One region of the Limnohabitans sp. Hippo4 genome, then DNA from elsewhere that is predicted to be linked to it. Evidence: riboswitches for the same ligand, from Rfam matches in the RefSeq annotation. Region 1 holds a riboswitch; each other region holds the start of a gene.
The links. Region 1 has a riboswitch for glycine ahead of B9Z46_RS04505 (D-amino acid dehydrogenase). Riboswitches for the same ligand answer to the same signal wherever they lie in the genome.
Positions count from the first base shown of each region.

Region 2: linked by a shared signal. The riboswitch ahead of B9Z46_RS08790 (D-amino acid dehydrogenase) and the one ahead of B9Z46_RS04505 (D-amino acid dehydrogenase) in region 1 are both predicted to bind glycine.
Region 3: linked by a shared signal. The riboswitch ahead of gcvT (glycine cleavage system aminomethyltransferase GcvT) and the one ahead of B9Z46_RS04505 (D-amino acid dehydrogenase) in region 1 are both predicted to bind glycine.

Region 1 is NZ_NESE01000001.1:954,087-957,362, reverse strand. It holds gene B9Z46_RS04515 (SMP-30/gluconolactonase/LRE family protein) at 1-359, shown strand, start outside; gene B9Z46_RS04510 (hypothetical protein) at 365-769, shown strand; gene B9Z46_RS04505 (D-amino acid dehydrogenase) at 703-1,980, opposite strand; glycine riboswitch at 2,139-2,226, opposite strand; gene B9Z46_RS04500 (M20 aminoacylase family protein) at 2,237-3,276, opposite strand, start outside.
Region 2 is NZ_NESE01000002.1:712,830-716,105, forward strand. It holds gene B9Z46_RS08785 (alcohol dehydrogenase) at 1-37, opposite strand, end outside; gene B9Z46_RS08790 (D-amino acid dehydrogenase) at 134-1,399, opposite strand; glycine riboswitch at 1,464-1,571, opposite strand; glycine riboswitch at 1,582-1,675, opposite strand; gene B9Z46_RS08800 (benzoate-CoA ligase family protein) at 1,694-3,259, opposite strand.
Region 3 is NZ_NESE01000002.1:340,029-343,304, reverse strand. It holds gene B9Z46_RS07130 (electron transfer flavoprotein-ubiquinone oxidoreductase) at 1-969, shown strand, start outside; glycine riboswitch at 1,004-1,106, shown strand; glycine riboswitch at 1,124-1,254, shown strand; gene gcvT (glycine cleavage system aminomethyltransferase GcvT) at 1,269-2,426, shown strand; gene gcvH (glycine cleavage system protein GcvH) at 2,505-2,876, shown strand; gene gcvP (aminomethyl-transferring glycine dehydrogenase) at 2,936-3,276, shown strand, end outside.

The sequences.
Region 1 (3,276 bases):
TTTTGTTTGTCGCTACAACGCGCGGCAATGCTGTTTGGCGCATGCCTTTGTTGAGCGATGGCAGCGTGTCGAAAGTGGGGCAGTTTTTCACATCCTATGGACCGAGTGGTCCTGACGGTTTGGCCATGGATGAAAGTGGCCGACTGCTGGTGGCCAATCCTGGACTGGCTTATGTGTGGGTGCTGTCACATTGGGCGGAACCCGAAGAAATTCTGACAGGACCCAAAGGCGCGTCTCTCACCAACATGGCATTTGGTGGCAAAGACCGGAAAACCTTGTATTGCACAGACTCAAGCAATGGCAACATATTGATGGCCGACATGTCCGTGGCCGGTTGTCTGCTGCATCGCGCAAAATAGGGGGCATGTCAAATGAACAACTCCTTACCCCAGAACAGCTCAAAGCGCTGGCCGTTCACCCCCCGCATCACTGCAATTGCGCCCTGAAAATCTGCAAAGGCTGGGAAAGCGTGCCCGACGCGCGCTGGCCTGCTGCCCAAATGCAAGCTGCAGGCACCCTCAGGCAAGAACTAGCCGAAGGCCAAGTGGAATTGACCTTCGAAGAATTCCACCCCAACGGTACGCGCTATGACTCACCGAACGCGCCCATTGCAGTGGACTACTTTCCCTACAACCGCTGCGACGTCTTCAAGTGCATCACATGCCAATGTGCTGTCTTGAAGTACACCGAATACGGCGGTTATTACGTGGACACACGTGCCAGGTTGGTCGATCCTGAAATGATCGTGGCACGCTCAGCAGAAGCCTGAGCCGCCACTACTTCCGCCACCATGTCTGCCGTCACGGCAGACAATGTCCAACCTAAGTGACCGTGACCTGTGTTGTAAAACACATTGGCAGCTTTGCCACGACCCACGCGGGGCATCATGTTGGGCATCATGGGACGCAAGCCAGCCCATGGAACCACGGAGCGGGTGTTGATTTTGGGGAAGCATTGATTGACCCAATCGACCAATGGCTTGATGCGGTCAGCGCGGATGTCACGGTTGTAGCCGTTAAATTCTGCAGTGCCTGCCACACGGAATCGGTCGTCGCCTAAACGGCTGGTGACCAACTTGGTCTCGTCGTCCAGCAAGCTGACCTGCGGTGCGCCTGCTTGGCTTTCAGCGTCGTTCAAATTGACCGTGATGGAATAGCCTTTGACAGGGTAGATGTTGACGCGGTCACCCAGTTGTGAAGCAAATTGTTTGCTGGCAACGCCTGCGCACACCACCACGCTGTCAAACGTATGAATGCTGGTAGGCGCATCAGAGTGGGCCACCGTGATCTTGACTTGGCTGTTGTCGCTTTGAATGTTGGTGACGTCTTGGTCATACAAAGTGCGAACGCCTAAATGCTTTGCAGCCATGGCTAAACCGTTGGTGAACTTGTGGATGTCTCCCGTGGCGTCACTTTCTGTGAAATAGCCGCCGTAGTATTTGCCAGCCAAAGTGGGTTCGATGGCTTTCATTTCTTCGGGGGTCACCGCATGGCGTGGCAAGCCACCCTTGGCCAACATTTCAGAAACTTTGCCTGCGTGGTCAAAGCCCTTTTTGTCGCGGTAAATGTGCAAGATGCCTTGCTTTTTCAAATCGAAATCAATGTTTTCAGCTTCAGCCCAAGCAAACAAATGTTGTCGTGCTGCCACAGCCAGTTTGGCTGTTTCAATGGTGTTCTTTTCGTAAGCCGCCATGGAAGCCATGAACTCTGCAAACCAAGAAATTTTGTGCCAGCTGGGTTTGGGATTGACCAGCAGCGGCGCATCACTTTTGAGCATCCATTTCAAGCCCTTGATGATTGTGGAGGGGTGTGTCCAAACTTCTGCATTCGAGGCAGACAACTGTCCGCCATTGGCAAACGACGTCTCCATGGCGGCATAGCGGTGACGCTCAAACAAGGTGACAGAGAAGCCGCGCTTGGCCAGTGCATAAGCAGTGGTGACGCCGGTGATGCCGCCGCCCACAATGGCAATAGTTTTCATGATTCAGATCTTTCAAAACGTCGAAGGGTTGAGCCATGACACAACTGTGCCAGTGGCGCCCCTTCTGTTTTGGACCTGAGAGATTCACAACACGCTGGGGTGTTGCTTGCTCCTGCGGTGGGTTTGCGGACGAAAACGCAAACCACTCTTCAGAATGAAATATGACATCGGTCCTTTTGCCTGAGAGTTTCCGGGGCGGTTGCTCCTTCGGCGTTGCTTTTAAGCAATCTCTCCCGATGCCACTGATGAGATCAATTTACACCTTGAGGAATTCCCTCGTCAAGTGAATCCAATAGTCAGAACCTGTTGCAATGTTGTCATCGTTGAAGTCGTAACCCGGGTTGTGCACCATGCACGCGCCCGCGGAGTCGCCATCACCGTTGCCAATGAGCAAATAACTGCCAGGAATTTTTTCCAGCATGAAGGCAAAATCTTCGCTGCCAGTTAAAGGCGGACCATTTAAAACAACGCGCTCAGCGCCGACCAAATCCAAAGCCACTTGCCTTGCAAAATTGGTTTCGTTTTCTGAATTCACCAACACGCAATAGCCTTCTTTCCAGTCGACTTCGGCCTTGCAGCCAAAGCTCTCGGCTTGCGATGTGGCAATGGCTTTGATGCGTTGCTCGAGCAATTTGCGAACACCAGGGTCCAAAGCGCGCACACTCAATTCAAGTGTGGCCAATGCAGGGATCACATTGTTGGCCTTGCCCGCTTGAATGGAGCCCACCGTCACCACAGCGGTGTGCAGTGGATCGACATTGCGAGACACCACAGTTTGCAAAGCCATGACGATAGACGCTGCAGCCACCAAAGAGTCTGCTGCGCGATGCGGCATACCGCCATGTCCGCCTGTACCATTCACGCGAATGGTGACGTAGTCACTAGACGCCATGGCACTGCCACTGCGAAACACAAATTTGCCCACAGGCACGCCAGGCATGTTGTGCATGGCAAAGATGGCATCGCAAGGGAACAAGTCAAACAGACCGTCTTGCATCATGCGCAGCGCGCCGCCACCGCCTTCTTCGGCCGGTTGAAAGATGAGGTGCAACACGCCATCAAACGCGCTGTTTAATGCCAACTCGTGGGCGGCGGCTAGCAGCATGGCGGTGTGGCCATCATGGCCGCAGGCATGCATCAGTCCGGGCTTGGTGCTCGACCATTCGGCGCCACTGGCCTCTTGAATGGGCAGGGCATCCATGTCGGCACGCAGGCCCAAGCTGCGTGTGCTGGTGCCGCGTTTGAGTGTGCCTACCACGCCGGTGCCCCCCAAACCGCGGTGAACTTGGTAGCCCC
Region 2 (3,276 bases), on a different contig from region 1:
GGCCAAAGGCTTCGACTTGGTAACTGATCATGGACATGGTTGTTTCCTTAATGTGGCGCCGCTTGGCCATTCGGCCTTTTTTACTGCTTTGCGGATAAATTATTTAAAAATGGATGAATTTGAAATTTGAAAATCATTCCTGATGAGCGAGGGCCAGTTCTGAAATCCCGCTTTGCTCTTGTGACCAAGCCATGACATGACCTGCAAGTTGATGTGCTGTGATTGCGCTCAGTGTCCAACCAAGGTGGCCATGTCCTGTGTTGTAAAACACATTGGCTTTTTTGCCTACGCCCACGCGAGGCAGCATGTTAGGCATCATGGGACGCAACCCTGCCCAGGGAATGACCTTGCGAGTATCGATTCCAGGGAAGCACTGGTTGACCCATTGAATTAAGGGTTGAATGCGGTCTGCACGGATGTCCAAATTGATGCCGTTGAACTCTGCGGTACCTGCCACGCGGAAACGGTCAACGCCTAAACGGCTGGTGACCAATTTGGTCTCGTCATCGAGAAGACTGACCTGAGGTGCTGCAGCCTGACTGGCGCCATCTGGCAAATTCACCGTGATCGAGTAACCCTTGACTGGGTAAATGTTCAGTCGATCACCCAATTGCGCAGCCAGTCTGCGGCCATGCACACCTGCACAGATGACGATGCCATCAAAAGTCAGTGAGTCGGTCTCTCCAGCGTGTTTAACTTGTACAAATGCACTTTGACCATTTGCAGCCACACTCAGTACCTCATGTTCGTTGAGGATTTTCACGCCTAGACGCTCGCATGCTTTGGCCAGACCATAGGTGAATTTGTGAATGTCTCCTGTCGAATCACTTTCGGTGAAGTAACCACCGTAGTAATTGCCTTGCAGCGTGGGCTCGATGACCTTGATCTCCTCAGGGGTCACTGCGCGACGGGGCAGGCCCCCCTGCGCAAGCAACTTAGAAACTTGTCCGGCGTGGTCAAAGCCTTTCTTATCTCGGTAAAAATGCAGAATGCCTTCGCGTTTGTGATCGAACTCAATGCCTTCGGCCTTGGCCCATGCGAAGTGGTGCTCACGAGATTCAATGGCGAGCTTGGCTGTGGCAATGGTGTTGTCCTTGTACTTTGTCATGGCGGTCATGAATTCGGCCATCCAACTTAGCTTGTGCCATGTGGGCGTAGGATTCATGAGCAGAGGCGCGTCGCTTTTGAGCATCCACTTGAGGCCCTTGATGATGGTGGAGGGGTGCGTCCAAACTTCAGCGTTTGAAGCTGAGAGTTGCCCCCCATTGGCATAGGATGTTTCCATGCCTGGATATCGATTTTTTTCGATGAGGGTGACATCAAAACCTTGCTGAATCAAGGTATACGCAGATGTGACGCCCGTGATACCACCGCCAATAACAACCATGTGCTTTTTCATGGAGACTCTCCCTTGTTTAACCGTCTCAAACAGGTTGACACACGGCACACCGAATGTGTGCTGCATGACCCCCTCTGTTTGAAACCTGAGAGATTCACCGAACGTTAAAGTTCAGTTTGCTCCTGCGGTGGACCGAGATGACGAATCTCAATCACTCTTCAGAGTATTTGACACAAATGTGTCTATCCAAATCGGTCCTTTTGCCTGAGAGTTTCCGGGGTGGTTGCTCCTTCGGCGCTCTGCAAGAATGCGCAGAGTCTCTCCCGATTTGGGAAATGTGATCTGACTTGATCTTCAGGTGCCTTGTTGCTCCTGATCTCGCAGTCGAAATCGCTGAATCTTTCCTGTCGCAGTCTTGGGTAACTCTGCTACAAATTCGATAAAGCGTGGGTATTTGTAGGGCGCAAGGCGCTCTTTCACAAATGCTTTCACCTCTACTTCATTTAGGTTTTGTCCTTCTTTCAGCACAATAAAAGCTTTTGTTTTTGTGAGTCCGTCTGTATCTTCTTTTCCGATAACTGCGACCTCCAAAATTGCAGGATGCTGTACCAATGTGGCTTCCACTTCGAAAGGCGAGACATAGATGCCGCTGACCTTCAGCATGTCATCGTTGCGTCCAGCGTAAGTGTAGTAGCCATCCACATCACGGCTGTATTTGTCGCCACTTTTGGTCCATACGCCTTGGAAAGTGTCGCGAGACTTTTCGCGGTTGTTCCAGTACATCAATGCACTGCTAGGACCTTTGATGTAAAGATCTCCAATCTCGTTGTGACCGGTCACGACGCTGCCATCTTCATTGCGAAGTTGTACTTCATAACCAGGTACTGCTTTGCCTGTAGTGCCGTAACGGACATCGCCAGGTCGATTGGACAGAAACACATGCAGCATTTCGGTTGAACCGATGCCATCAATGATCTCGCAGCCGAAATGACTTGTCCAACGCTCACCGATTTCACGTGGTAGTGCTTCACCAGCCGAGGAACACAGACGCAAATTCACCGCGTCTTTTGAAGGCAACTCTGGGCTTGCCAGCATTCCGCCATATCCTGTTGGCGCGCCGTAAAACACGGTTGGTTGGTGACTCACCAAGCGCTTGAATGTGGCCTGTGGGGTAGGACGTTCGGCCATCAGCACCACACTGGCGCCAACACTCAATGGGAAAGTAAGACCGTTGCCCAATCCATAGGCAAAAAACAATTTGGCAGCAGAGAACACCGTATCAGTCTCTTGTAAATTCAGTACCCCTTTGCCATACAACTCTGCGGTCCAGTAAAGGTTGCCTTGGCTGTGCACCGTTCCTTTGGGTTTGCCGGTTGAGCCAGATGAATAGAGCCAAAACGCAGGCTCATCGGCCAAAGTCGATGCAGGCAATACGGGCTTATTCTGGGCTACAAAGTCAGCCATGTCGACTTGGTAGTTTGTCAAACTGGAGGTGGGGCGAGAGACCACCACCTGCCGCACTTCGTTTTGTTGCAAATGCATTGCATCTTGCAAGGTTGGTAACAAAGCGCCTGACACCAATGCTGCTTGTGCGCGGCTGTTGCTCAGCATAAAGGCGTAGTCTTCAGCAGTTAGTAAGGTGTTGACTGCGACGGGTACCACCCCTGCATAAAGTGAGCCCAGAAAAGCCACAACCCAGTCGATGCTGTCTTGCATCAGCAAAAGCAAACGCTCTTCACGTTTAAGGCCCATAGCCTGAAGGCCGCCTGCAAAGCATCGAATTTGGTCTGCCATTTGGCCGTAGCTGATTGATCCAAAGTCGTCAATCAGTGCTGTCTTGTCTGCTCGCGCTGAATTGATAGCGACGATGTGTTGTGCAAAATTAAATTCTGTGTTGGGAGCGCTTGCGTTTGGGGTCATTTTTGTCTCTCTATCTC
Region 3 (3,276 bases), on a different contig from region 1:
AGCGCTGGCTGGCCCTTAGACGAAAACACCTACGGCGGCTCTTTCCTGTACCATATGGAAGACAACAAAGTGGTGGTGGGTTTTGTGGTGGGCTTGGATTACACCAACCCTTGGCTCAGCCCCTTTGAAGAATTCCAACGCTTCAAAACACACCCCAACATTCGCTGGTACTTTGAAGGCGACGAGGCCAAAGGCATTGCGCCAGCTAAACGCATTTCTTATGGTGCGCGTGCCATTACAGCAGGTGGCCTTTTGTCCTTGCCTAAAACTGTGTTCCCAGGTGGCGCCTTGGTAGGTTGCGATGCGGGGTATCTCAATGCCAGCCGCATCAAAGGAAGCCACGCAGCCATCAAGACTGGCATGTTGGCAGCCGAAGCGGCCTATGACGCATTGCAAGCTGGACGCGCGCATGACGAACTCAGCGCGTACCCAGAAGCTTTCGAGAACAGCTGGTTGCACACCGAGTTGAATAAGGCCCGCAACTTCAAGCAGTGGTTCAAAAAAGGCCGCACAGTGGGCACGCTCATGACCGGTGTGGAGCAATTTGTGTTGCGCGGCCATGTGCCATGGACAATTCGCCGTGCAGCGGCCGATCACACTTACCTCAAGCCTGCGGCTGATTGCCAACCCATTCAGTATCCCAAGCCCGATGGCAAGCTCACATTTGATCGATTGTCCAGTGTGTTCATCAGCAACACCAACCACGAAGAGAATCAACCGGCGCACCTTACCTTGAAGGACGCCAGCGTGCCGGTGGGCATCAACTTGGCCAAATTTGCAGGCCCCGAGGCGCGCTATTGCCCTGCTGGCGTTTACGAATACGTCAAGAACGAAGACCAATCCGATCGTCTGCAAATCAATGCGCAAAATTGCGTGCATTGCAAAACCTGCGACATCAAAGATCCAACACAAAACATCGTCTGGGTCACACCAGAAGGCGGTGGTGGACCTAACTACTCTGGCATGTAAAAAGTGCTGGCAGGTTCAAAAGACCTGTTTATAATTTGAGCCGTCAGGAGAGTGCAGGCTTGTAAAAGACTGCCACCGAAGGCGCAGGAAATCTTTAGATTTCTGAACGCTCAGGTACCCAGGACTGACAAACGTTGTTAACTTTGTTTATCAACGCATCCTCACTGGAGAGAGAGGGCGGACCATCCGGTCGAACCCTCCACCGAAGGCGCAACCCGCAGTGAGTCTTTCCCCCGAAAGACACAACCGGCGAATCGCTCAGGTAAAGCGGACAGCGAGGGCAATCCATGATTTCGGTCATGGTTTTACTTTGCCCTTGGAGAATTCAATTGTCCGCTGACACCGCTTTGCTCAACACCCCCCTCAATGCTTTGCACATAGAGCTTGGCGCACGCATGGTGCCCTTTGCCGGTTACAGCATGCCCGTTCAATACCCCATGGGTTTGATGGCCGAGCACCATCACACACGCGCCGAAGCAGGTTTGTTTGATGTGTCGCACATGGGCCAATTGCGTTTGGTGGGTCCCGATGCCGCGGCAGCCTTTGAATCTTTGATGCCAGTCGATGTGATCGATTTGCCTGTGGGCAAACAGCGCTATGGTTTGCTGCTCACCGACGAAGGCACCATCATTGACGACCTGATGTTTGTCAACCGCGGCACTGATATTTTTGTGATTGTGAACGGTGCTTGCAAAGTCAATGACATCGCACACATTCAAGCGCGCATTGGCTCGCGATGCCAAGTCATTCCCATGCCCGAGCGCGCCCTCTTGGCTTTGCAAGGTCCTAAAGCGGTTGATGCTTTGTCACGCATGGTGCCAGGCGTTGAAAAGTTGGTGTTCATGACTGGCGCAGCGTTTGAATGGCAAGGTGCGGATCTGTTCATCACACGTTCTGGCTATACCGGTGAAGATGGGTTTGAGATTTCTGTGGGCAATACCGAAGTGGATGCATTTGCCCGCGCCTTGTTAGCGCAAGCAGAAGTGAAGCCCATTGGTTTGGGTGCTCGCAATTCCCTGCGCCTCGAAGCGGGATTGTGTTTGTACGGCAACGACATCGACACCACCACTACCCCTATCGAAGCAGGCCTCAATTGGGCCATTCAAAAAGTACGTCGCACAGGTGGCGCACGCGCTGGTGGTTTCCCTGGTGCCACCATCGTGTTGGGCCAATTGGATGGCACGCATCCTCTAACTCGCAAACGTGTCGGTTTGATTGCGAAAGAACGTGTGCCCGTTCGCGAACATGTAGAACTGCAAAGCTTGCAGGGCGTCAAGATCGGTGAAGTGTCCAGTGGTTTGCTCGGCCCCACCACCAATGTGCCTGTCGCCATGGGCTATGTGGACGTTGCAAATGCTGCAATGAGCACGGTTGTGAATGCCATGGTGCGCGGCAAAGCAGTGCCCATGACGGTCAGTGCCATGCCTTTTGTTCCTAATCGTTATTACCGCGGCTAAAGATCGCCCAACAATTGTGATCTGACCCCGATAATTAATGTTGATCTGACCCCAATTAAATTATTCAAGGAGAGAAAAATGAGTTTGAAGTACACCGAAGAGCACGAGTGGATCAAGGTTGAAGGCGATGTGGCCACTGTGGGCATTACGCACCATGCGCAAGACGCTTTGGGTGATGTGGTGTTTGTGGAGTTGCCTGAAGTGGGCAGCAGCTTTGAACAAAAAGCTGTGGCTGGCGTGGTCGAGTCTGTGAAGGCTGCAGCCGATGTTTACATGCCCATTAGCGGTGAAATTACCGAAGTGAACGAAGCCCTGCGTGACGACCCCTCTTTGGCCAACACCGACCCCCTGGGTGCCGGTTGGTTCTTCAAAGTGAAGTTGTCGGATGCATCGCAAGTGAATGCTTTGTTGGACGAAACAGCGTACACAGCGTTTGCTGCATCCAACTGAAATCAGAATTGAAATTTTGTTGCTTGTTTTGATCGAACTTTGCGTTTGAAAGCCCCACCATGTTGATGTCATCTGCCACCCCTTTAAGCCAACTCGAAAACAACAGTGAATTCATTGCACGCCACATTGGCATCAGTGAAGCAGATGAGCATCACATGTTGTCCGTCATTGGTGTGGCATCTAGGCGTGCTTTGATTGAAAGCATCGTGCCAGCTTCGATTGCGCGCAGCCAAGCCATGAAGTTGCCTGCGCCAGTGACTGAAGCCAGCGCATTGGCAGAGCTCAAAGCCATGGCGCAACAAAACAAGATTCTCAAAAGTTTCATTGGCCAGGGCTATTACGGCAATCACACACCCGGCGTGATCCTTCGCAACATTTTGGAAAACCCAGCCTGGTACAC